DNA from 3 places in the Desulfovibrio sp. TomC genome. Region 2 is predicted to be linked to each of the others. Evidence: predicted binding sites of a transcription regulator. Region 2 holds the regulator's gene; each other region holds the start of a gene.

Region 1 (6,900 bases), on a different contig from region 2:
GTTATCCGGCCACGCAAGGCAGCAACGAGCTGACGGCGTATGGCGTGCCTCCGGGGACCGTGTATGCCAAACCGTGGACGAACGATTCCAGCTTGTCCTATATCCTGCCCTGGTGGAACGCGGGAAGTGGCACTACGAACTGTAGTGGCGCTCTTGGTATTGGAGTGTCTGTCAACCAGACGTCCAGCATTGAGTTCTCGCTTAGCCTTGGCGGTAAAATTACCGGGACGGTCAAGGCGCCTAATGGCAGTGCTTTGGCAAATATGAGCGTTTATGCATTCACTGGATCGCCGTGTGGTCAGACAAATAACGTCGCTAGCGCATACACGAATCAATCTGGTGAGTATTCGTTGGTTGTTCCAGGGAATGAAAGCTATTTTATTAGAGCATATTATTACAATACTCGGATATACATCCCCCTGTGGGGAGATGATGCAACCGGGAATTTTAATTGCTCCAGTGCCGTGCCTGTGGCTGTAAGTTCCGGCTCAACAGTGTCTGGAACAAATTTCTCCATGCAGCTCGGCGGATCTATTTCCGGTACTGTCAATGGTGTTTCTGCCAACCCCTTGAGTGGTATTGCCGTCCAGGCCTACGACGCTCAGGGCTACTATATCAATCAGGCCACTACAGCCTCCAATGGCACCTATACGATCAGCGGCGTGCCCTTGGGCTATGCCCTGCTCTATGCCAACGGCACGGCCAATTCCCAGAACTTCGTGCGCAAATGGTGGGATGGCGGCGTGGGCGACCTGAACCGCTACCGGGCCACAGGCGTTTCCGTGACCACGGCGACTCCGGTTGGCGGCGTGGACTTTGTCCTTGAAGCTGGCGGCACCGTGACCGGCGCCATAGTCGACCACAACGGCTCACCCTTGTCTGGTATGAGCATCCGGGCCTATGCCGAGGCCCCCGTGAATTCCATTAGCAGCTTCACCTCAACGACCACCAATCCCAGTGGCGTCTATACCCTCTCTGGTGTCCCCGGGCAGGTGTTTATCGAAGCCAACAGCGCCTCGTCCGGCATCAATGCGGTGCCTGCCTGGTGGAATGGTTCAGGTGGCGTGTTCGGCCCGGCCAATGCCCGGCCCCTGACGGTCTCGCCGTCGACCACTGTTTCGGGCATCAATATGCAGCTGGCCCAGGGCGGGACCATTACCGGGAAGATCACAGACAGCAACCTGAACGGCCTGTCTGGGATGGGGGTCATGGCCGCAGTGGAAACGGATTGCTCCATGGCCCAGGCCGCGACAGCCACCACCGACGCAAACGGCGTCTACACCCTTGTCGGGATACCGACGGGCAAGGCCCATGTGTACGGGAGCGGCGGGACCTATGTCCCCATGTGGAAGAGCGCGACCGGGGCGGCGGCCACGAGCCAGGACTCCCTGGTCATCCCTGTTGTTGCCGGGCAGACGGTTTCCGGGATTGATGTGCCGTTGCCCGTGGGCGGAACCATTGCCGGCACCGTGCTTGGTTCCGACAACAAGCCTCTGTACGGCGTCATTGTCACGGCAACCGATCAGGCCTGTCCCACAACGGCTCTTTCGTTTGGCGCATCCGCCATCAGCTATCTGGATGGAACGTACACCCTGCGCGGCGTGCCGGTCGGCACGGCCTACGTGACAACGAGTCCGGCTCTACGTCGCAGCGACCAGGCCATAACCTGGTATAACGGGGGAACAGGCTCCGGCTCCTGCTCCGCTGCCCAGGCCGTGCCCGTAGCGGCCGCAACGCCCGCCAGCGGCGTCAACCTGACGATGCCCCATGGCGAGATCATTCGCGGCAGGCTCACCAAGACCGGCAACGTCGGGCTGGGTTGTATTTCTGTTTGGGCCAAGGCTGCAAGCGCCTGCGCAGACGGTGCATACCTCGCCACAGGCTTGTCCCTGTATGACGGCACCTATTCGATGTATGGACTGCCGGCCGGCAGCGTCTATGTCGGCACGAAGGCTGCCGCCACCAGCCAGCGGTTTCTGGACCAGTATTGGAACGGTACGACCGGGGTGTCGACCTGTGCCCAGGCTGTCGGCATTGCCACGTCCGGGGGCGGCGTTCTCGGCAACGTGAACATGACGTTGCCGGCCATGGCCTCGTCGATCGCCGGCCCTGCCCTGCTGTTGGACGGCCAGTAACAGCGTCCCCAATCCCACACGGGTCCGGATGCGCCGAGTGCGGGCGGGGCATCCGGACTTCGTTATTGAGGGCTGGAGGCGGGCCTTTGGGAGACCGGTCCCTGCAGTCCGTGGGAATGGAAGGCGGCGGCACAGGGGGCCTTGGCCTGGAACGCCGGGCGCGTCTCCCTGCCAGGATTCCCGCAGGGTCCGGGGCCGCAAGGACGGGGCGACGCCCCGCTTTTTTTTGCCCCCTTCTTTCCAGACCGGGAACCGTCCGGGAGGTATGCCCTCAGCTGCCGGGTGTTGGGCCGGGGCCGGTCGCCTTGGGCGGGAGCCGGGATCAGTCCGCCAGTTCCCATTGGGTGTTGTCGCTGTTTTTTTGCGTGGCCACGGTCTTTCTGGCGCCGCAGTGACGGCAAAAGACCTCCACCGTCCGGCTGGTTTCGGTCCGGGCCGCCTCGGAGGAGACAAGGGCCGGCTTGTCGCAGAACATGCAGTCGAACTGCGGCTCTTCGGTCGCGGGGGAAGGGGTGTGAACGGTAAAGCTCATGCGGGCTCCTTGGAGGGTTCTCAGCGGCTAAGGACGTGGGCAGCCGGGACAAAACAGGTGAAACTGCCGGTCAGCACGGTTTCGGCTTCCCGGCGCACCACGACATCCACCAGACGCTTTTTGCCGGCGGTCTCCCGCACCGTGGCCTCGGCCTCAAGCTCATCGCCGACAATCGCCGGGGCGGTGAACCGGATGTCGGCCGCGCCGAGCACCACGAGGGGATCATTGACCGCCAGCATGGCGGCATAGTCGGCCAGGCCGAAGACAAAGCCGCCGTGGACCAGGCCCCGGTCGTCGGCGGCCATGGCCGTCGTGGCGGTCAGCCGCGCCACGGCCTGCCCCGGGGCCAGGGATATGGGGCGGCCGCACAGGTCGGGATTGATGCGGAGGTGGGTGTTGGCGTTCAAAGTCAGGCTCCTTTGAACCCAGAATGCCAAAAGGGGCCTTTCCCGGCAAACGAAAAGGCCGTCTCCCGTTGAGGGGGACGGCGTTTTGTCTGGAGCGGCCGTTCGCCCGGTGCAGTTCTTGGGGAATGGGTGCGTTGTTTGGGGAAGCCGCGGAATGCCGACGTGTTGCCGGTTGTTTGTCTCTGCGAAAGGGCCAACGTCCCGGTGTTAGGGGCTGATCGTATCGGCGATGCGCTGGTAGATCGTGGCCATGGAGACGCCGATGGCGGTGACGACGACGAGGATGGCCGTGGAGATCAAAGCGACCATGAGTCCGTATTCAACTGCGGTGGCCCCGGTCTCGTCCCGGATAAACCTGGTGATGGCTGGCGGCATGGCGTTTCTCCCGACCGGAAAGGGCACGTGCTCCCCGAAGGGTTTTGGGGAGACGATAGCACAGGCCATGCCAAAGCAATGGAATTGGTAACCGCCTTGATAACCGGCGGAATACAGGTCGTCCTGAGGCGGTAATCCAGAAACAGTGGAATATGCCGGGGCGATTTCCAGGAATTAGACCGGCCGGGGGAGGTGACGCGAAGAGGCGTACGCTCCATAACAAAAGTCCGTCCCCGCTGCCGGGGACGGACTTTTCGCTTCGCGAAGCCGAGTGCGCTTAGGAGGCAGCGGCCGTCAGGGACGTGGAGATTCCATCGAACAGCTTGGACAGGCTGGTGCCGACGGCGGTGACGGCGGTGATGATGACGGCGGCGATCAGAGCGGCCATAAGCCCGTATTCAACTGCCGTGGCCCCTTCTTCGTCGCGGATGAAATTGGTGATGGCGGTCAGCATGGCGGTTCTCCTGGTATGTAAAGTTGCTTTGGTTCCCTGTGCGTCTCTGAATCAAGAGAAAGCACAGGCTGTGCCAACCTGGATGGTTGTCTTAACATGCTTTAAATACATGGAATAATAATTTTGACGGGCTTCTCGCTCCAGGATTGATGGAACGGGCCTGGGCCGCTCCCCGAGAAATGGAGCCCAAAGGACAGGCCAGGCGCAGCGGTTGGCCTGGTATGGTCCTCCTCGGACGAGGCCGCCGGGACAGCGGCTCGGACAGCTTGGCCGGGCTGTCCGCCGGGGAGGGGACACGGTTGGGGGCTGCCGTCCATGGCCGGCTGTTGGGAAGGGAAGGGGGACTCGGGTGAAACGGCTGCGTTCCAAAGGAAAAGTCCGTCCCCGGTAGCCGGGGACGGACTTTTCGCTTCGCGAAGCCGAGTGCGCTTAGGAGGCAGCGGCCGTCAGGGACGTGGAGATTCCATCGAACAGCTTGGACAGGCTGGTGCCGACGGCGGTGACGGCGGTGATGATGACGGCGGCGATCAGAGCGGCCATAAGCCCGTATTCAACTGCCGTGGCCCCTTCTTCGTCGCGGATGAAATTGGTGATGGCGGTCACATGGCGGTTCTCCTGGTATGTAAAGTTGCTTTGGTTCCCTGCGTGCGTCTCTGAACCAAGAGAAAGCACAGGCTGTGCCAATCTGGATGGTCATCTTAACATGCTTTAAATACAAGGGATAATAATTCTGACGGGCTTTTCGCTCCAGGATTGATGGAACGGGCCTGAGCCGCTCCCCGAGAAATGGAGCCCAAAGGACAGGCCAGGCGCAGCGGTTGGCCTGGTATGGTCCTTCTCGGACCTGCCAGCCCGGCTGTGGGCGGCTCGGCTGCGGCTGCCCGGCCGTGGGCGGGTGGGGTGGGTGCTGCCGGCTATGGCCGGCTCTTGGGGACGGGGGAGAAACTCGGGAGAAGCGGCGCGTTCCAAAGGAAAAGGCCGTCCCCGGTAGCCGGGGACGGCCTTTTTGCTTCGCGAAGCCAAGTGCACTTAGGAGGCAGCGGCCGTCAGGGAGGTGGAGATTCCATCGAACAGCTTGGACAGGCTGGTGCCGACGGCGGTGACGGCGGTGATGATGACGGCGGCGATCAGAGCGGCCATAAGCCCGTATTCAACTGCCGTGGCCCCTTCTTCGTCGCGGATGAAATTGGTGATGGCGGTCAACATGGCGGTTCTCCTGGTATGTAAAGTTGTTTTGGTTCCCTGTGCGTCTCTTGCCTTTCAATAAGCAGGAGCCGTGCCAGGGCGGGCCATTTTTTTAACAACTTGATATGTCAGGATTATATCCATGGTCGGGGCGGCTTTGGTCCAGCCGGCGTGGAGTGCCGGAGCGACGTTCCAGCAACCGTGGAGCCGGTGTTCCCAGGTATCAGGGTGCGGCGCGCAGGGTCAGCCCGAGCAGGCCGAAGCGTTTGTCCGCTGTGCCGGTATCGCCCTCGGCGGCAAACGTCAGCCGGCTGCGCCCCGGGGGCAGGGTCAGCTCCAGGGTCAGGGGCGTGGATCGGGCGGTGCAGTCGAGCACGGTTTCCAACCCGGGTGCGCTCACCCGGACACGCACCGGGGACATGGCCACGACCGAACCGGCCAGACGCACCCGGACCGGTAGCGGGCCGGCATTGTCCAGGGACGCCTGGGCCGTCTGACCAGCCCAGACCACATCGCCCGTGATCGCGCGCTCCGGGGCGGAAAAACCCTGGCCAAAGCGCAGCTCCAGGGGCGAGACGGCCCCGGTTTCAATGGTCCGGGCCGGCAGCAGGGCCAGGGAGGACAGGGCGATGCCGTCTCCGGCCAGACGGGTCTGGGACGAACCCAGCCGTCCGCCCACCCTGGCTGGCGCGACCTGCCAGCCGGCGGCGTCGCGATAGAAAATGTCGAGGAGCTGGTTGGCCCCGTCCACCACCACCAGGACGTCGTCGGCCAGAAGCTGGGGCGCGTCCGGGGTTTTGGCGTAGGGATCGGCGGCCGGCGGACCGAGGCGCGACACCCGGCCCAGGGCCAGACTGGTCACGGTCGCGGTCGGGGCGGACAGGCGGCGCAAGACATAGACCGGCGGTTCGGCCGGCCTGATCAGGCCGGCTGTCGGGGGGAGGCCGGGGAGCACGGTCAAGGTCCGCCCGGTGCGGTGGGCGAAATAGGCGCTCCAGTAGTCCGGGGCGGTCAGTTCCACGTTGACGGCGGCAAACAGGTCCGGGGCCACCAGGATGGCCCCGTCCGGAACCGCCTCCAGGGCCGGGCTGCGGGCGGCCAGTTCGGCCACGCGCCAGCGTCCGGCCGCGGCGATCTTGCTTTCGCGCACCGAGGCGTTGACCGAGGCGTTTACAAAGACGGTCAGGCCGACGCACAGGCCAAGAAGCGTCGCGGCCGCCGGCCGCAGCCGCCCGGGCAGCCGGCCGGCGGCGGCCAGCAGGCCAAGGGCCAGGAGCACGGCCACGGCGTAGAAGGAAAAATTCGAGGTGACATACCAGGCCAATCCCCCGGCGGCCGGTTCCTGATATTTGGGCGACAGGGCGATCAGCAGATTGGGGCAGACGACGGCGTACACGGCCAGGACCACGGCGAGGAAACGTGGCCGAAAGGTGGCCTCGGCCCGGCGCAGGCAGACAGCGGTCAGCCCCCCGGCCAGGAGGCCCATGGCGATCCAGGCCGGGTCAAAGCGCGGCCAGTTGCCGGCCAGATCGGCCAGATAGTGGCCAAAAGACAGGACGTAGCGGCTGGTGGCCTGGGGGAAGCGGTTTATGTACTCGAGGTTGAGGTCAAAGGCCCCGAGCGGCAGGGCGCTTCGGCTGTAAGCCAGGGCCGTCTCAAGGACCCGCAAGGGGTTTTGAAGATCCAGGGCGTTGCCGTCATAGGCCGAGGGGTGGGTGAACCGGTAGCCGAGGTAGATGCCGGCGTAGACGGGGACCACGGCAAAGGCGGCGCAACAGGCGGCAAGACGATGCCGCAGTCGGCCGCGACCGG
Region 2 (6,900 bases):
CGTCTGTATGGCGAGGGCGTAGACCAGAAAATCGCCATTTTGCTGCGCCTGCCGGCCAAAAACGCCGAACTGGAGCCGTGGCACGACCTCATGGACCGTCTGGAGCATCCCTCCGGCACGGTGTCGATTGCCATTGTCGGCAAGTATGTCGATCTCAAGGAAGCTTACAAGAGCCTGCACGAATCCCTGGTCCACGGCGGCATCCACGCCGGGGTGTCGGTCCGCTTTGTCTATGTCAATTCCGAAGAACTGACCCGGGAAAACGTGGCCGCCACCCTGGCTGGCATCGACGGCATCCTGGTCCCGGGCGGCTTCGGGTCGCGCGGGGTTGAGGGCAAGATCGCGGCCATCGAATATGCCCGCACCAAGGGCGTGCCGTTCTTCGGCATTTGCCTGGGGATGCAGTGCGCGGTCATCGAATATGCCAGAAACGTGCTCGGGCTGGCCGGGGCCAACTCCGAGGAGTTCGACCTGACCACGCCGCACCCGGTCATCTACCTCATGCGCGAGTGGTATGACTTCCGCACCCAGACCATCGAACATCGCGATCCCTCCAGCGACAAGGGCGGCACCATGCGCCTGGGTGCCTATCCCTGCGTCGTTGCCCCGGACACCCGGGCCGCCGCTGCCTACGGAACCGGCGAAATTTCCGAACGCCATCGCCATCGTTTCGAATTCAACAAGGCCTACGCCGCCGCCTTCGAGGAGGGTGGACTGGTCCTGAGCGGACTGTCGCCTGACGGCGAACTGGTGGAAATGGTCGAGTTGCCGGAACATCCCTGGTTTTTGGGCTGCCAGTTCCATCCGGAATTCAAGAGCAGCCCCATGCGCCCGCATCCGCTGTTCCGGGAATTTGTGACTGCGGCCAAACGCTGCAAGAAAGCCTAGCCTGCTCACGCGAGGCACGTCTGACGGCCGTCCGGGGGAAGCGACTTTCTCCCGGACGGCTTCGTTGTAACTGGGGCCCGTCTGGCCTGCCGGGCTCGTTGGCTATGCGCGGTGTCCTGGGGCCAGGGAAGAGACCAGGGCGGCCAAGGCCCAAGGCGTGCTCCTTGTCCCGTTGCCATGAGAGCAGGAAAAACACCTCTATCTGCTGGTCATTTCGGTGTTTTTTGGCTATGATCGCCCCGTTGGGCGGGACATGCCGGCTGCGTCTGGGCATTGGGGTCTTGTCTGTCAGGAGCGGCGTTTGGGTCGGGGAGGAAGTGTGCTCCGGCCGTTGGAGGTTTTGTATGCCTGAGGATGCGAATCTGGCCGCCAGCCGGGCCAGGGAAGTGGCGTTGCTGGTTCTTGATGTCGACGGCGTCATGACCGACGGCGGCATCTATGTCGATGCTCGTGGCGAGGTGACCAAACGGTTTCATGTCCATGACAGCCTGGGCCTCATGGCGGCCCAGGCTGTCGGACTGGCTGTTGCGGTCATAAGCGGCCTGGACAGTCCGGCCGTGGCCGCGCGCATGGCCGATCTGGGCATTGCCGAGTACCACCCGGGCCATCACCGCAAGATGGGCGTGCTGCGGGGTATTCTGGAACGCCAGGGTGTTTCGCCAGAACAGACCGCCTATCTGGGCGATGATTGGGTGGACGCCGGCCCCATGGGGCTGGTCGGGTTGCCCATGACCGTGGCCGATGCCCAACCGGAGATCCTGGAGCTGGCCCTGTGGGTCTCGCGCCGGGGTGGGGGGCACGGGGCGGTCCGCGAGGCTGTGCGGTTTATCCTGGCAGCCAAGGGGCAACTCGGGGCTGCCTATGAGTGGTTCCTCGACTAGGGCCGCTTGTGCCGATTGCCACGAGGTCGCAATTGTGGCATGGTTTTTGTTGGGCGGGCTGGCTGTGGGCCGCCGTCCAAACCGAGTAGAACCCTTGGACGCAAACGACTCACGCGCACGGCGGTAAGCATGGCCCTGGAACTGCGGCAGCAGCTCAAGCTTTCCCAACAGCTGGTGATGACCCCCCAGCTGCAACAAGCCATCAAACTCCTTCAACTTTCCCGGTTGGAGCTGCTTGAGAGCGTGCAGCAGGAGCTGTTGGAAAATCCAATGCTGGAGGAGACCGTCGAGGACGACCGGCCAACTGAACGGGTCATGGCCGAAGACAACCTCGGGCCGACCGGCAATTCCACGGACGCAGCCATGGAGAAGGAGCTGCTCAAAAACGCCGAGTGGGATGACTACCTTGGTGATTTTGCCAGCACCGGCCGCCAGTCTCAGTCCCGCGATTCCGAAATTCCCGAAGAGGGCATGGCCTATGACGCCCGGCTGGCCTCCAAGCCGTCCCTGGACGGGCATCTGGGCTGGCAGATGCATCTGTCCAATTTTACCCCCAAGGAAGTGGAAGTCGGGGAAGCCATCATCGGCAGCCTGGACTCCTCGGGCTATCTGCAGGCCACGGTGGAAGAGCTGGCCGGGATGGCCGGGGCCGAACCGGCCATGGTGGAAGCGGTGCTCCATCGCCTCCAGCGCCTTGATCCCGTGGGCGTGGCCGCCCGCACGCCCAGCGAGTGTCTGCTGATCCAGATCGAGGTCTGCGGCTACGAAGATACCATCCTCATTGAACTGGTGCGCGAGCATCTTGAGGACCTGGAAAAGAAGCGCTACAAGCCGCTTTGCAAAAAATTTCATCTGACCATGGAAAAACTCAAGGAATACCTGGAGATGATCCAGACCCTTGATCCCATGCCCGGGGCCAGCTACGGTTCCGGGGACCCGATCTACGTCAGTCCTGACGCCTTCGTGTATAAATACGGGGATGATTTCGTTATCGTGCTCAACGAGGAAGGGATGCCCCGCCTGGGGCTCAACACGACCTATCTCGACGGCACGAACCCGAATAAAGACAAGGATAAGGACTACCTGCAAGACAAGATGCGCTCGGCTATGTGGCTCATGAAAAGCCTGTATCAGCGCCAGCGAACACTGTATAAGGTGCTTGAGAGCCTGGTCAAATTTCAGCGCGGCTTTTTCGAGGACGGCGTGACCAAGCTTCGGCCGCTCATTCTCAAGGACGTGGCCGACGACATCAGCATGCACGAGTCCACGGTCAGCCGCATCACCTCCAACAAGTACGTGGCCACGCCCCATGGCATTTTTGAGCTCAAGTTCTTCTTTAACAGTTCGCTGGAGCTCGACGACGGCACCACGGTTGGTTCGGAGTCGGTCAAGGCCATGATCAAGCGCATTATTTCCGGCGAGAACGCCAAAAAGCCCATCAGCGACGAGGCTATCGCCGATATGCTCAAAGACGAGCTGCAAATCAACATCGCCCGGCGAACCGTGGCCAAATACCGAACGGCCATGGGCATCGAGTCATCGTCGAAACGCAAGGCGGTTTTCTGATGCTTCGGACCGGGTTTTCCCGGCCCCACACCACGCCATCCCGGAGGATAACATGAACATCACCTTTAATTTCAAAAATTTTGAACCATCCGATCACTTGCGGGACTATGCCCGCAAGCGTTTTGAAAAACTTGCCAAATACACCACGGCCGTGGACTCTTCGGAGTTGCAGGTCAATCTGGCTGTGGAAAAGACCCGCCAGATGGCCGACGTGATCTTCCAGGCCGACAACATGCACATCTCGGCCCACGAAGTGTCCGAGGACATGTACTCCACCATTGACCTGATTCTCGACAAAATTGAGGCCCAGGCCAAGAAATTCCGGGAAAAGCAGAAGGACCGCCGTCGCCAGACCATCGAGCAGGTCCGCATGGACGTCATCAGCATCAGTGAGGACAGCGAGGGCGGCCGCATCCCCACCATCATCGAGACGGACAAGTACGAGCCCAAGCCCATGGCCGTTGAAGAGGCCGCCATGCAGCTTGAGGCGCTCAAGTACGAGTTCCTGGTGTTTATCAATTCCGAAAGCGAACGGCCCAATGTCATCTACCGACTGCGCAACGGCGACTTCGGCCTCATCGATCCTGGAACGGGCGTCTAAATGCGGTTAGAGGACTATCTCCAGCCCGATTTCGTGATCGGGGAGCTTGCGTCGGAGTCCAAGTCCGAGGTGCTGGCGGAATTGGTGGCCCCGATCAAGGCGCACTGGCCCGAGTTTGACGCCAAACGCGCCCATCAGGTGCTGCTTGACCGCGAAAATCTGGGCACCACGGGCATCGGCGACGGGGTGGCCATCCCCCACGGCAAGATGGAGAGCCTCGAACGCATCGTCATCGTCGTTGGAAGAAGCCTTGCCGGCGTCAGCTTCGATGCGCTGGACTTCAAGCCCTGCCGCATCTTTTTCCTGGTGCTGGCGCCTGAACATGTTGCGGGTCTGCATTTGCGCATCCTGGCCCACATCTCCCGGCTGCTTTCCGACGAGACCTTCCGGCGCGCCTTTCTGGACGCCGAAAACGACGCCGCCTTGTGGCAGGTGCTCACCGCCGCCTAGGTCCGCCAGAAATCATCTCCCCGCGCGGTTGTTGTCACACAGCCGCGCGGGGAATCTGTTAAAGCCTCGGGCCGGGGAGAGGACGCCATGGAAAATGCAGCCAGGGACCTCATCATCGTCATTTTGACTGGCTTGTCCGGTTCCGGCAAGTCAACGGCCCTGCGGGTCTTTGAGGACCTGGGTTTTTTTTGCGTGGACGGCCTGCCCGTCAGCCTCGTGCCCAAGCTCATGAACCTGTTCGACGAGAAGGGCGGCCAGCGCTACAAGGGGCTGGCCCTTGGCATGGACGTGCGCCAGGCAGATCTCGATACGGACTGGGGCGCGACCCTGGCCCAGATCAAGGTCAAGGACGTCGCCCCCCAAATTATCTTTTTTGAAGCTGATACCGGCGAAATCATCCGCCGCTACGCCACCACCCGGCGGCCCCATCCCCTGGAAAGCGCCGAACGGGGACTTGAACAGGCGGTATTTGAGGAACGCGAGCGGATGCGCCCGCTTCGTGACGCCGCCGACATGGTGCTCGACACCACCCATTTCACCATCCACGATCTGCGTCGCAAATTGCAGGAAAAATGGGCCTCTATCCGGCCCACCGCCGGCACGCTCAAGGTCCATGTCATGAGCTTCGGCTTCAAATATGGCCCCCCCTCCGAAGCGGATATGGTCTTTGATCTGCGCTTTTTGCCCAACCCGTATTTCGACAAGGCATTGCGGGAGCATACCGGCAAGGAGGCTGCCGTTCGCGATTATGTGCTGGCCGAAGACCCGGGCCGGGAGTTTTTGCGCCGCCTCACCGAATTCCTGCACTACCTGCTGCCGCTTTACGGCAAGGAGGGGCGCTACCGTCTGACCCTGGCCTTTGGCTGCACCGGCGGCCGGCATCGTTCTGTGGCCGTGGCCGAGTCCGTCTTTGACACGTTGTCCAAGGCTGGCTACAATATTTCTTTGGAACATCGACACATCGAGCGCGGGTAGCGGGGCGGTCCAGGACGTTTTTCGTCACGTTCCCGGTGTCCGTCAGCCGGGCCGGGGCGGATTCTCACCTGAAACGGCGTGTTTTGTCGCGGGGTACTGACCAGGAAGGCTGGTCGTGGTCTGGAGAACGGCCAAGGGGGCGCAGGCAGCGCCGTGGCCGTTGCCGGATGACCGGGTCCTCTAGTTGGGGCGTTATGCTCAGGGATGTTTGCTTATGAATGCCCAGTCCCGAACGGACGCGCCGGTGGGCGTGGTGGTCGTCACCCACACCGACTATGGTTCGCGGCTCATTGCCGCTGCGGAATTTATTCTGGGTCCCCAGGAGTTCTGCCAAGCCGTCAGCGTTGATCTGACCAAAGCCGTGGACGAGACGCTGACAGCGCTGAAGGCCGCCATCAAGGAAACCGAGCAGGGCGGCGGGGTGCTCATCCTCACCGACATGTTCGGCGGGACCCCCACCAATATGAGCCTGTCGCTCCTGGGGACGGGCCGGTTGGAAGTGCTCACCGGCGTCAACCTGCCCATGCTGATCAAAATCCTCGGCTCGCGGACCAAGCCCCTGGAAGCGCTGGCGGTTGAGGCCAAACAGGCCGGTTGCCAGGGCATTGTCGTGGCCGGCGAAGTGCTTCGCAAAAAGGTGGCCGAGGGCTAGCCGTGGCATTCGTGCGCGTTGATAACCGCCTCGTGCACGGCCAGATTATCGAAACCTGGCTGCCGTTCACCCATGCCCGCATGATTGTGGTGGTCAACGATGAGCTGGCCGCTGATCATCTGCGCCAGGAAATCATGTCCCTGGCCATTCCCTCGGGGATTGAGATCGTGTTTCTGCCTGTTGCCGATCTGGCCGCCTATTTCTCCCGCGCCCCGCTTGACATCAGCGAAGCCCTGATCCTTTTTTCCAACTGTCGGGATGCCCAGGCCGCCTACGAGCGCGGGTTCGATTTTTCAAACCTCAATCTCGGTAATCTTCATTATGCTCCCGGCAAGCGCCAGATCTGCCCCCATGTAGCCCTGTCCAAAGAAGACGAATCCTGCCTGGAATTTTTGCGGGACCAGGGCGTGCGCCTGGATTACCGCTGCCTGCCGGGAGATCCGGCCCAACCGCGTTTGGCCTGAGGGAGCGGGGCAGGATGATCTGGGTTTGCAGGAACGGCAGAACACGGGTACAGCTATCGCTTCCGTTTTCAGGTTTAAACGATTCCTTGCAGGCGAGAGACATGCCATGACCCACCAGGCCGATATCCTGCTCCACGTCCTTGGCGTCGCTTTTTTTTTGTCCTTTTCTCGTCGTTTCGCTTTGCCGTAAACGTCGCACTGCTGGAACGCCCGCTGCTGATCGGCTGCTTCTGGGCCGCCTGCCAGGGTGATCTCGACGCGACCCTTAGGCTCTGTATTTTCTACGAGCTGTTCTGGCTCGACGGCATTCCGGCCGGCACCATCATTCCGCCAAACGCCGCCGCCGCCACCCTGGCCGGCCTGTCCCTGATGCATGTCTTTTCCCTGACCACCCCGGCCGAAGCCCTGTGTGTGGCCGCCGCC
Region 3 (6,900 bases), on a different contig from region 2:
GCGCTACACCGGCTTTGCCTTTGGCATGGGCGTCGAGCGCGTCGCCATGCTCAAGTACGGCATCGGCGATTTGCGGATGTTTTTTGAAAACGACGTCCGGTTTCTGAGTCAATTTTAATCGGGGTTTGTCCCTGATACGTCGGGGTTCCTCCGGTTCCGCCTTCGCCTGTCTCCACGCTATGCCGCAAAAGGTTTTGGGGAAGGCAGGGTCCGGGGAGGGAACCCCTTTTTGCAAAAAGGGGTTCCCTCCCCGGCCGCCGGAGGCATATCATCATGCTGCTCAGTCTGTCCTGGCTTCGCGAATTGACTCCTTACCAAGGCACGGCCCAGGAATTGGCCGATCGCCTGACCATGCTCGGCCTTGAAATCGAAGAGATCAAAAATCCCTTCGAGGCCATCATGGGCGTGGTGGTTGGTCGCGTGCTCACCCGCGAGGCCCATCCCGATTCCGACCATTTGTCGTGCTGCACCGTCGATGTCGGCGGCCCGGAGCCGCTGCCCATCGTCTGCGGCGCGGCCAACGTCGCGGCCGGGCAGCTCGTGCCCGTGGCCACGGTCGGCGTCACCCTTCCTGGCGGACTCACCATCAAAAAAAGCAAGATTCGCGGCCAGGAATCCCAGGGCATGATCTGTTCCGAGTCCGAATTGGAACTGGCCGAGGAGAAAAGCCCGGGCATCATGGTCCTGCCCGAGTCCTGCATGGTTGGAACGCCCCTGCCTGAAGCCCTTTCCCTGGACACCTGCGTGCTCGACGTCTCCATTACGCCCAACCGGGCCGATTGCCTGTCCGTCTTGGGCATTGCCCGGGAAACGGCCATGGCTTTTGACCTGCCGCTCACCCTGCCGGCGGTGGCCTATCCCGAAGCCGGGGACGACGCCGGCGGGAAGATGGCCATTGCCATCGAGGACCCGGACCAGTGTCCGGTTTACCGGGCCAAGCTCTTAACCGGCGTGACGGTCGGCCCTTCGCCGGACCGCATCCGCTGGCGGCTTTTGGCCATCGGCCAACGCCCCATTTCCAATATCGTCGACGCCACCAACTACGTGCTTTTTGAACTGGGCCAGCCCCTGCACGCCTTTGACCGGCAAAAGCTGGCCGGCAATGTGGTCGGGGTGCGTCTGGCCAAGGACGGCGAGAAGATCGTCACCCTCGACGGCCAGGAGCGCCTGCTGACCAACCGCGACCTGCTCATTTGCGACGCCGAAAAGCCGGTGGCCCTGGCCGGCGTCATGGGCGGGGCCAACAGCGAGATGGAGGCCGGCAGCACCGAGGTGCTGCTGGAGTGCGCCGTGTTCCGGCCCGGCGCCATCCGCAAGACCGCCCGCCGTCTGGCCCTGCCAAGCGAAGCCTCGTACCGCTTCGAGCGCGGCGTGGATCAGGTCGGTTCGGTCTATGCCATGAACCGGGCCGTGGCGCTCATGCTCGAAACCGCCGGCGGCACGGTCCTGCCCGGCGTGGCGGCGGCCGAACCCCATCCCTATACGCCCCGCGGCATCGGGTTTCGCCCGGCCCGGGCCACGATGCTTCTTGGCGAGTCCATGTCCGAGGACTTTTGCCGCAAGACCCTGACCGGCCTGGGCTGCGTCCTGACCGACACCGATCCTTCCGGGGCCATGGCCGTGACCCCGCCGTCCTATCGTCTCGATCTCGAACGCGAGGCCGATCTGATCGAAGAAGTGGGGCGGGTCTACGGACTTGACCGCATTGCCCCGCGCCTGCCTCGGGTGGCCAAGGCCCTGGACGACGTGCCGGCCGAGTCGGAATTCGGCTTCTGGGCCAGGGTGCGGGCCTTTGCCGTGGGTTTGGGCCTGCGCGAAGCCGTCAACTACAGCTTTGTCGGCCACAGCGATCTGGACATCCTGTGCCTGGACGCCGCCTGCCGGGTGTCGGTGGCCAACCCGCTGTCCGAAGACCAGAACGTCATGCGGCCCATGCTGGCCCCGGGCCTTCTGGGCACGGTGCGCCACAATCTGGCCCAGGGCAACGCCAACCTGCGTCTGTTTGAGGTGGCCCGCATCTTTACCGCCGACCCCGAGGCCGAATCCACGGCCCGGGAGGCCGGACGCCTGGGCCTTGTCCTTCACGGCCTGCGCCACCCCGAAGGCTGGCCCTGGCCCAAGGACGAGACGGCCGGGTATGCCGACATCAAGGGGATGGTCGAAGCGCTTCTCGCCCACTTCAAATTGCCGGCGGCGGTGTTTAGCCGCGACGACGCCCTGCCCTGGCTGGCCCCGCAGGTGACGGTGACGGTTGCCGGCAAGCCGCTTGGCCTCATTGGCCAGGTGACGCCGGAAGTGGCCGACGCTTATCATGCCCGCCATCCGCTGTGGCTGGCCGAGCTTGACCTCGATTTGCTGCGCGTTCTGGCCGGAGGCGTGGCCCGGGGCTTTACGACCCTGCCCGGGTTCCCGCCGGTGCGCCGCGACGTCACCCTGGCCGTGCCGGCCGGCGTGACGGTCGGGGCCATTTTGGACGCGGTGGCGGCGGCCAAAACGCCCATTTTCGAGGATGTCCTGCTTCTTGACGCCTACAAGCCGGAAGGAGAGGACGGGCAGCGGCTGACTTTCCGCCTGACCTACCGGCACGGTGAAAAAACCCTCAAGGACAAGGAAGTGGACAAGGTCCATGAGGGGCTGGTGGCCGCTGTGCTGGCCGCGTTGCCGGTGACCCGGCCGTAGCCCCTGGCCTGCGTCCTTTTAAACGGCCAGCCGCCTGCCCCGCTTCGAAGCGGGGCAGGCGGCTGGCCGTCAAGCTTCCTCCGGGCGGCCTTTGCCTGACCGGTGGAATTTCTTCTTCCCGCTTATCGTCGCCGCAACGCCGTCCCCTGAACTTTTTTGAGGGGCGGAGCCTTTGGCCGTCGGAGCGCTCATCTTTTTCTACCCACTCTTGTCCCGTATTTCTTACTGTTCCTGCTCCTTGGGCAGTTTGCCCAATCGCCCGGCGATGAGTTTGCGGCGGCCTTCGGGGGAAACCTGGGCCAGGGCGTCGACCAGGGTATTGCCGAACTCGGCGGCAAAGCCGTCCCAGGCGGTTATCCAGGCCCCAAGCGCCCGGCCGGTAGCGATTTTGTCGTAGGGGTCGGCCGCCACCTGGCGCGCGAGTTCGGCTCTGGTCGCGCCAACCTGTTGCCAGGTTGGGGAAAAGCGAGGCAAATCGCGGGTGATGACCGCCTTGAAGGCCTGGGCCTCTGCCGACGGCAGCACGGCCTCGGCCCGGGCCTGAAGGCGTGAGAGCATGCCGGTCCCATCCAGGCGTTCGGCCCGGCCGTAGAGCAGCCGGCCGCCGATGACCGCAACCAGGAACAGGTTCAGGAGCAGCGAGCAGGGCAGGACAATGCGCCGCCAGTCGCGTTTGGGGTTGGCTGTGGCATCCATACGGCCTCGCTATTCGGTGAAGAGGGCAAGAGGCACGGGCTGCATGAGGGCGAGCAGGGCATCGCCGTCGGGTTGGGACACGGTCAGCGCGCCAACGAGGAGCCCGGCCATGACGGCAACGCTTCCGACCGTGGCCAGCCCTGCCAAGCGCGGCGGAACAGGAAGCCAGTCGGTCAGCCGGGCCGGCCGCCTCAGCCGTTTCGGTTGGGTTGCAGCAATGTGGGCGGCGATGTTTCGCCGCAGCCGCGCCAGGGCCGCGTCTGCAGCCCCGGCAGACAACAGCGTTTCAGCCTCGCGCCGGCCGGCGTCAAGCAGGACCGCATCGAGCCGGGCGGCCTGGTCGAGCAGCCTGCCTGCCTCGGGCGAGGCGGCGGCGAGCCTGCGCCCGTCGTCCCGGAATGCTTCGGGCCAGCGGCCGATATCGCCGCCGTAGCTGGCGGCCAGGGCGGCAAAGCGCGACAAGGACATCATGGCGGGCCTCCTTTGGCGGCCGGATCGACCAGCCGTTTGCGCAAAAATTCGCGGCCCCGGGCGAGCAGCCGTTCCACGGCCTTGGCCGTAACCCCGAGGGCCTTGGCTGCTTCGGCCCCGGACAGGCCTTCTTCGTAGACCAGGGCCAAGGCCGCCCGCTGCCTGTCCGGCAGTTCGGTCAGGGCGGCGGCCATGGCCCGGGCCTGCTGGCCGGCGGCGATGCGCTCTTCCGCGCCAGCGGCCGGATCGACCGGATCAAAGCCTTCGGGCAGGGGCTCGGGCCGGGCGCGGCGCACAGTGTCGCGGCTTAAGTTGGCCACGATGCGGTAAAGCCAGGTGGTCAGCCGGGCACGCTGCGGGTCAAAGCGGCCAATGGCCCCCCAGGCGCGCAGGAAAGCCTCCTGGGCCACGTCCTCGGCGGTTGCCGGATCGCGGGTCAGGCGCGCCGCCACCCGCAGGGCAAAGGCTCCATGTCGCAGGACAATGGCGTCAAAGGCCTGGCGGTCGCCGGCTCCGGACCAGGCCGCCAGGAGGTCGTCGCCGGCTGCGGCGTAGTCCCGGGCTGGCGGCGCGGCGTCGGAGCTGCGCCCGGTCAGGCGACGGGGAAGCGGCAGCCATCCGCCAAAGGGCCAGCATTTCTCCACGGTTTCCGTCCGGTGGGTCACGGTTGCGGGGCAGGCCGGGACGTGCCGGCGTGGCCCCTTTCCGGTCGTGTCGCGCCGCGCCGTGCAGGCAGCCGGCGCGGTTAGGCGTTGTCCTACTGACCGGCTCCCTGAGCCTGCTTCGCCGACCGGGCTGCCGTCAAGGCCTGCTTGCAACCGGCCGAGACCTTGTCGGCGTTCTGTTTGAGGCAGGCGACGATGCGGCCGCCGCCGGGCTGCACGCCAGAGCAAAACGTCTTGTAATCGCCCTTGCAGGCCTCTTTGAGGGACTGGCCGGACGCCCCGGCCGGCTGCTGGGCCGGGGCCGGGACGGCAACGGCCAACAGGCAGACGGCAGCCAGGGCGACGGCCAGGGGTTTGGACAGGCGCGGCAGGGCCAAGGGGGTGAAAACGAACGGCATGGTCGGGTCCTCGCTTGGGGTGTTGTCGTTGGCCGCTTGTGGGCGGCGTTTGCCTGATGATACGGGCGGGAGCGGCCAACCCCCCGCTTTTTTTATTGCTGTGGTCTGGAAATGACAGCCGGATGGGGCGGCTGGTTGCCGGTTGGCGCAGGACGCGGCTTGGCGGCAGGGATGCCGCTTTGCTGACGCGGGGAGAGGCTGTTGCCCGCACCGGGAAGACGGCCCGGAGGGATCCCTGACCGGGGGGAAACGCGCTTGGCCCCGTATCATGGCCAAAGGGACGGTCACGGCTTGCCGACCGTCCGGCGCGCCTAGGGCGGACTGCTGTCCGGCCGGGGCGCGACAACCCCAACAAGCAAGTGAGGAACCATGATGCGGCGACAACTGATTCTGGCGGCGGCCCTGTGCGGGCTGCTGCTCTTGGGCGGGACGGCCTGGTCCGGCGCCACGGGCGGCGGCGCCCCGGCCGAAGAGGGGCCGGGCCTGGTGCGAATGCTTGACGCGCTCAACCTCAGCCCCGCCCAGAAGCGGGACGTGGCGGGCATCCTCAAGGCCAACCGGGAAGCCATGCGGGCCTTGCGGGGAACCGTCAAAGCGGCCGCGCAGGCCCTGGGCGCGACCATGGCCAAGACCCCTGGCGACGAGGCGGCGGTCCGGGCCGGGGCCAGGACGGTTGCGGAGGCGGCTATCGAGCTGGCCGTGATGCGCGGGCGGGTCAAGGCGGCCGTTGACGCTGTGCTGACCCCGGAGCAGCGGGCCAAGCGCGACACCCTGCGCGAGGCGCTGCGGGAGAAGATTGAGGCCCGGCGGCTGGAGCGCCAAGAGCAACTCGATGCCTGGATTGTGGGGAATCTGTCGTAACGGGCGGGCATGGTTGAGCCGGCCGATGCTCCTGTGCGCGAAGCCGTCCCAGGAAACCGCCAAAGCCCCGACGCCTGTGCGCCGGGGCTTTTTTTGGGGGCTGCGGGGTGGGCTTATGCCTGTAAAAAGGCCAGGAGATCGGCGTTGACCATATCCTTTTGGGTGGTGCAGATGCCGTGCGCGCCGCCCGGGTATTCCTTGAGGGTCGCGTTTTTGACCAGCTTCACGGCCGCCCGGGCCGAGGCGTCGATGGGCACAATCTGGTCGTCGTCGCCGTGCAGGAAGAGGGTGGGCACGTCAATCTTCTTTAAGTCCTCGGTCAGGTCGGTTTCCGAAAAGGCCTTGATGCAGAAGTAGGCGGCCGGGAACCCGGCCATCATGCCCTGCCGCCAGAAGGCCTGGCGCACCCCCTCGGATATCGCGGCTCCGGGGCGGTTGTAGCCGTAAAAGGGCAGGGTCAGATCCTTGAAGAACTGGGAGCGGTCCTTTTGCACCCCGGCCCGGATGCCGTCGAAAACCTCGATGGGCAGGCCGCCCGGATTGGCCGGGGTCTTGAGCATCAGCGGCGGGATCGCGCCGATGAGCACGACCTTGGCCACCCGGCCTGTGCCGTGGCGGCCGATGTAGCGCACCACTTCGCCGCCGCCGGTGGAATGGCCGACGTGCACGGCGTCTTTGAGCTCAAGGGCCGTGGTCAGTTCGGCCAGATCGTCGGCATAGGCGTCAAGATCGTTGCCCTGCCAAGGCTGGCTGGACCGGCCATGCCCCCGGCGGTCGTGGGCGATGACCCGGAAGCCGTGGGAGGCCAGGAAGAACATCTGGTCCTCGAAGGCATCGGCGCAAAGCGGCCAGCCATGGCTGAAAACCACGGGTTGGCCGGAGCCCCAGTCATTATAGTATAAGGTCGAACCGTCTTTGGTGGTAATGGTCGCCATGGTCGCATCTCCTTGAGGTTTGTGGCTGGTCCCTTGCGGGATCGACCGGCGTTTGGGTGGATCAGACCACCCGGCGTGTAGGTCCTGTCCGGGCGGGCCGGGGCCGGGAACGAGGCCCGACCGTCCAGAAGATAGGCGTTCCTGGTTACGACGGGAAGAGAATCTTGGAAGATTTCTCTCCCGGACGGCACTTGA

Evidence for each region. The regulator sigma-54, encoded in region 2, starts transcription at its own class of promoters, with help from an activator protein. The targets are predictions, from matches to a motif close to CTGGCACGGNNNNTGCTT.
Region 1: the regulator sigma-54 is predicted to act here: its motif matches at 3,506-3,523, upstream of NY78_RS23665 (Flp family type IVb pilin).
Region 3: the regulator sigma-54 is predicted to act here: its motif matches at 5,185-5,202, upstream of NY78_RS17670 (Spy/CpxP family protein refolding chaperone).

What each region holds. Positions count from the first base shown of each region.
Region 1 is NZ_JSEH01000008.1:88,111-95,010, reverse strand. Features, by position in the region: gene NY78_RS23670 (carboxypeptidase-like regulatory domain-containing protein) at 1-2,135, shown strand, start outside; gene NY78_RS09445 (hypothetical protein) at 2,458-2,667, opposite strand; gene NY78_RS09440 (PaaI family thioesterase) at 2,688-3,074, opposite strand; gene NY78_RS23665 (Flp family type IVb pilin) at 3,282-3,449, opposite strand; gene NY78_RS09435 (Flp family type IVb pilin) at 3,727-3,903, opposite strand; gene NY78_RS24650 (Flp family type IVb pilin) at 4,333-4,506, opposite strand; gene NY78_RS09425 (Flp family type IVb pilin) at 4,933-5,109, opposite strand; gene NY78_RS09420 (hypothetical protein) at 5,312-6,900, opposite strand, start outside.
Region 2 is NZ_JSEH01000001.1:291,162-298,061, reverse strand. Features, by position in the region: gene NY78_RS01425 (CTP synthase) at 1-888, shown strand, start outside; gene NY78_RS01420 (KdsC family phosphatase) at 1,233-1,769, shown strand; gene rpoN (RNA polymerase factor sigma-54) at 1,899-3,335, shown strand; gene hpf (ribosome hibernation-promoting factor, HPF/YfiA family) at 3,388-3,936, shown strand; gene NY78_RS01405 (PTS sugar transporter subunit IIA) at 3,937-4,386, shown strand; gene rapZ (RNase adapter RapZ) at 4,474-5,361, shown strand; gene NY78_RS01395 (PTS sugar transporter subunit IIA) at 5,576-6,013, shown strand; gene NY78_RS01390 (PTS sugar transporter subunit IIB) at 6,016-6,477, shown strand; gene NY78_RS24425 (PTS sugar transporter subunit IIC) at 6,559-6,900, shown strand, end outside.
Region 3 is NZ_JSEH01000022.1:25,314-32,213, reverse strand. Features, by position in the region: gene pheS (phenylalanine--tRNA ligase subunit alpha) at 1-118, shown strand, start outside; gene pheT (phenylalanine--tRNA ligase subunit beta) at 274-2,679, shown strand; gene NY78_RS17690 (periplasmic heavy metal sensor) at 2,902-3,375, opposite strand; gene NY78_RS17685 (hypothetical protein) at 3,385-3,846, opposite strand; gene NY78_RS17680 (sigma-70 family RNA polymerase sigma factor) at 3,843-4,490, opposite strand; gene NY78_RS17675 (cysteine rich repeat-containing protein) at 4,604-4,909, opposite strand; gene NY78_RS17670 (Spy/CpxP family protein refolding chaperone) at 5,279-5,770, shown strand; gene NY78_RS17665 (alpha/beta fold hydrolase) at 5,884-6,705, opposite strand.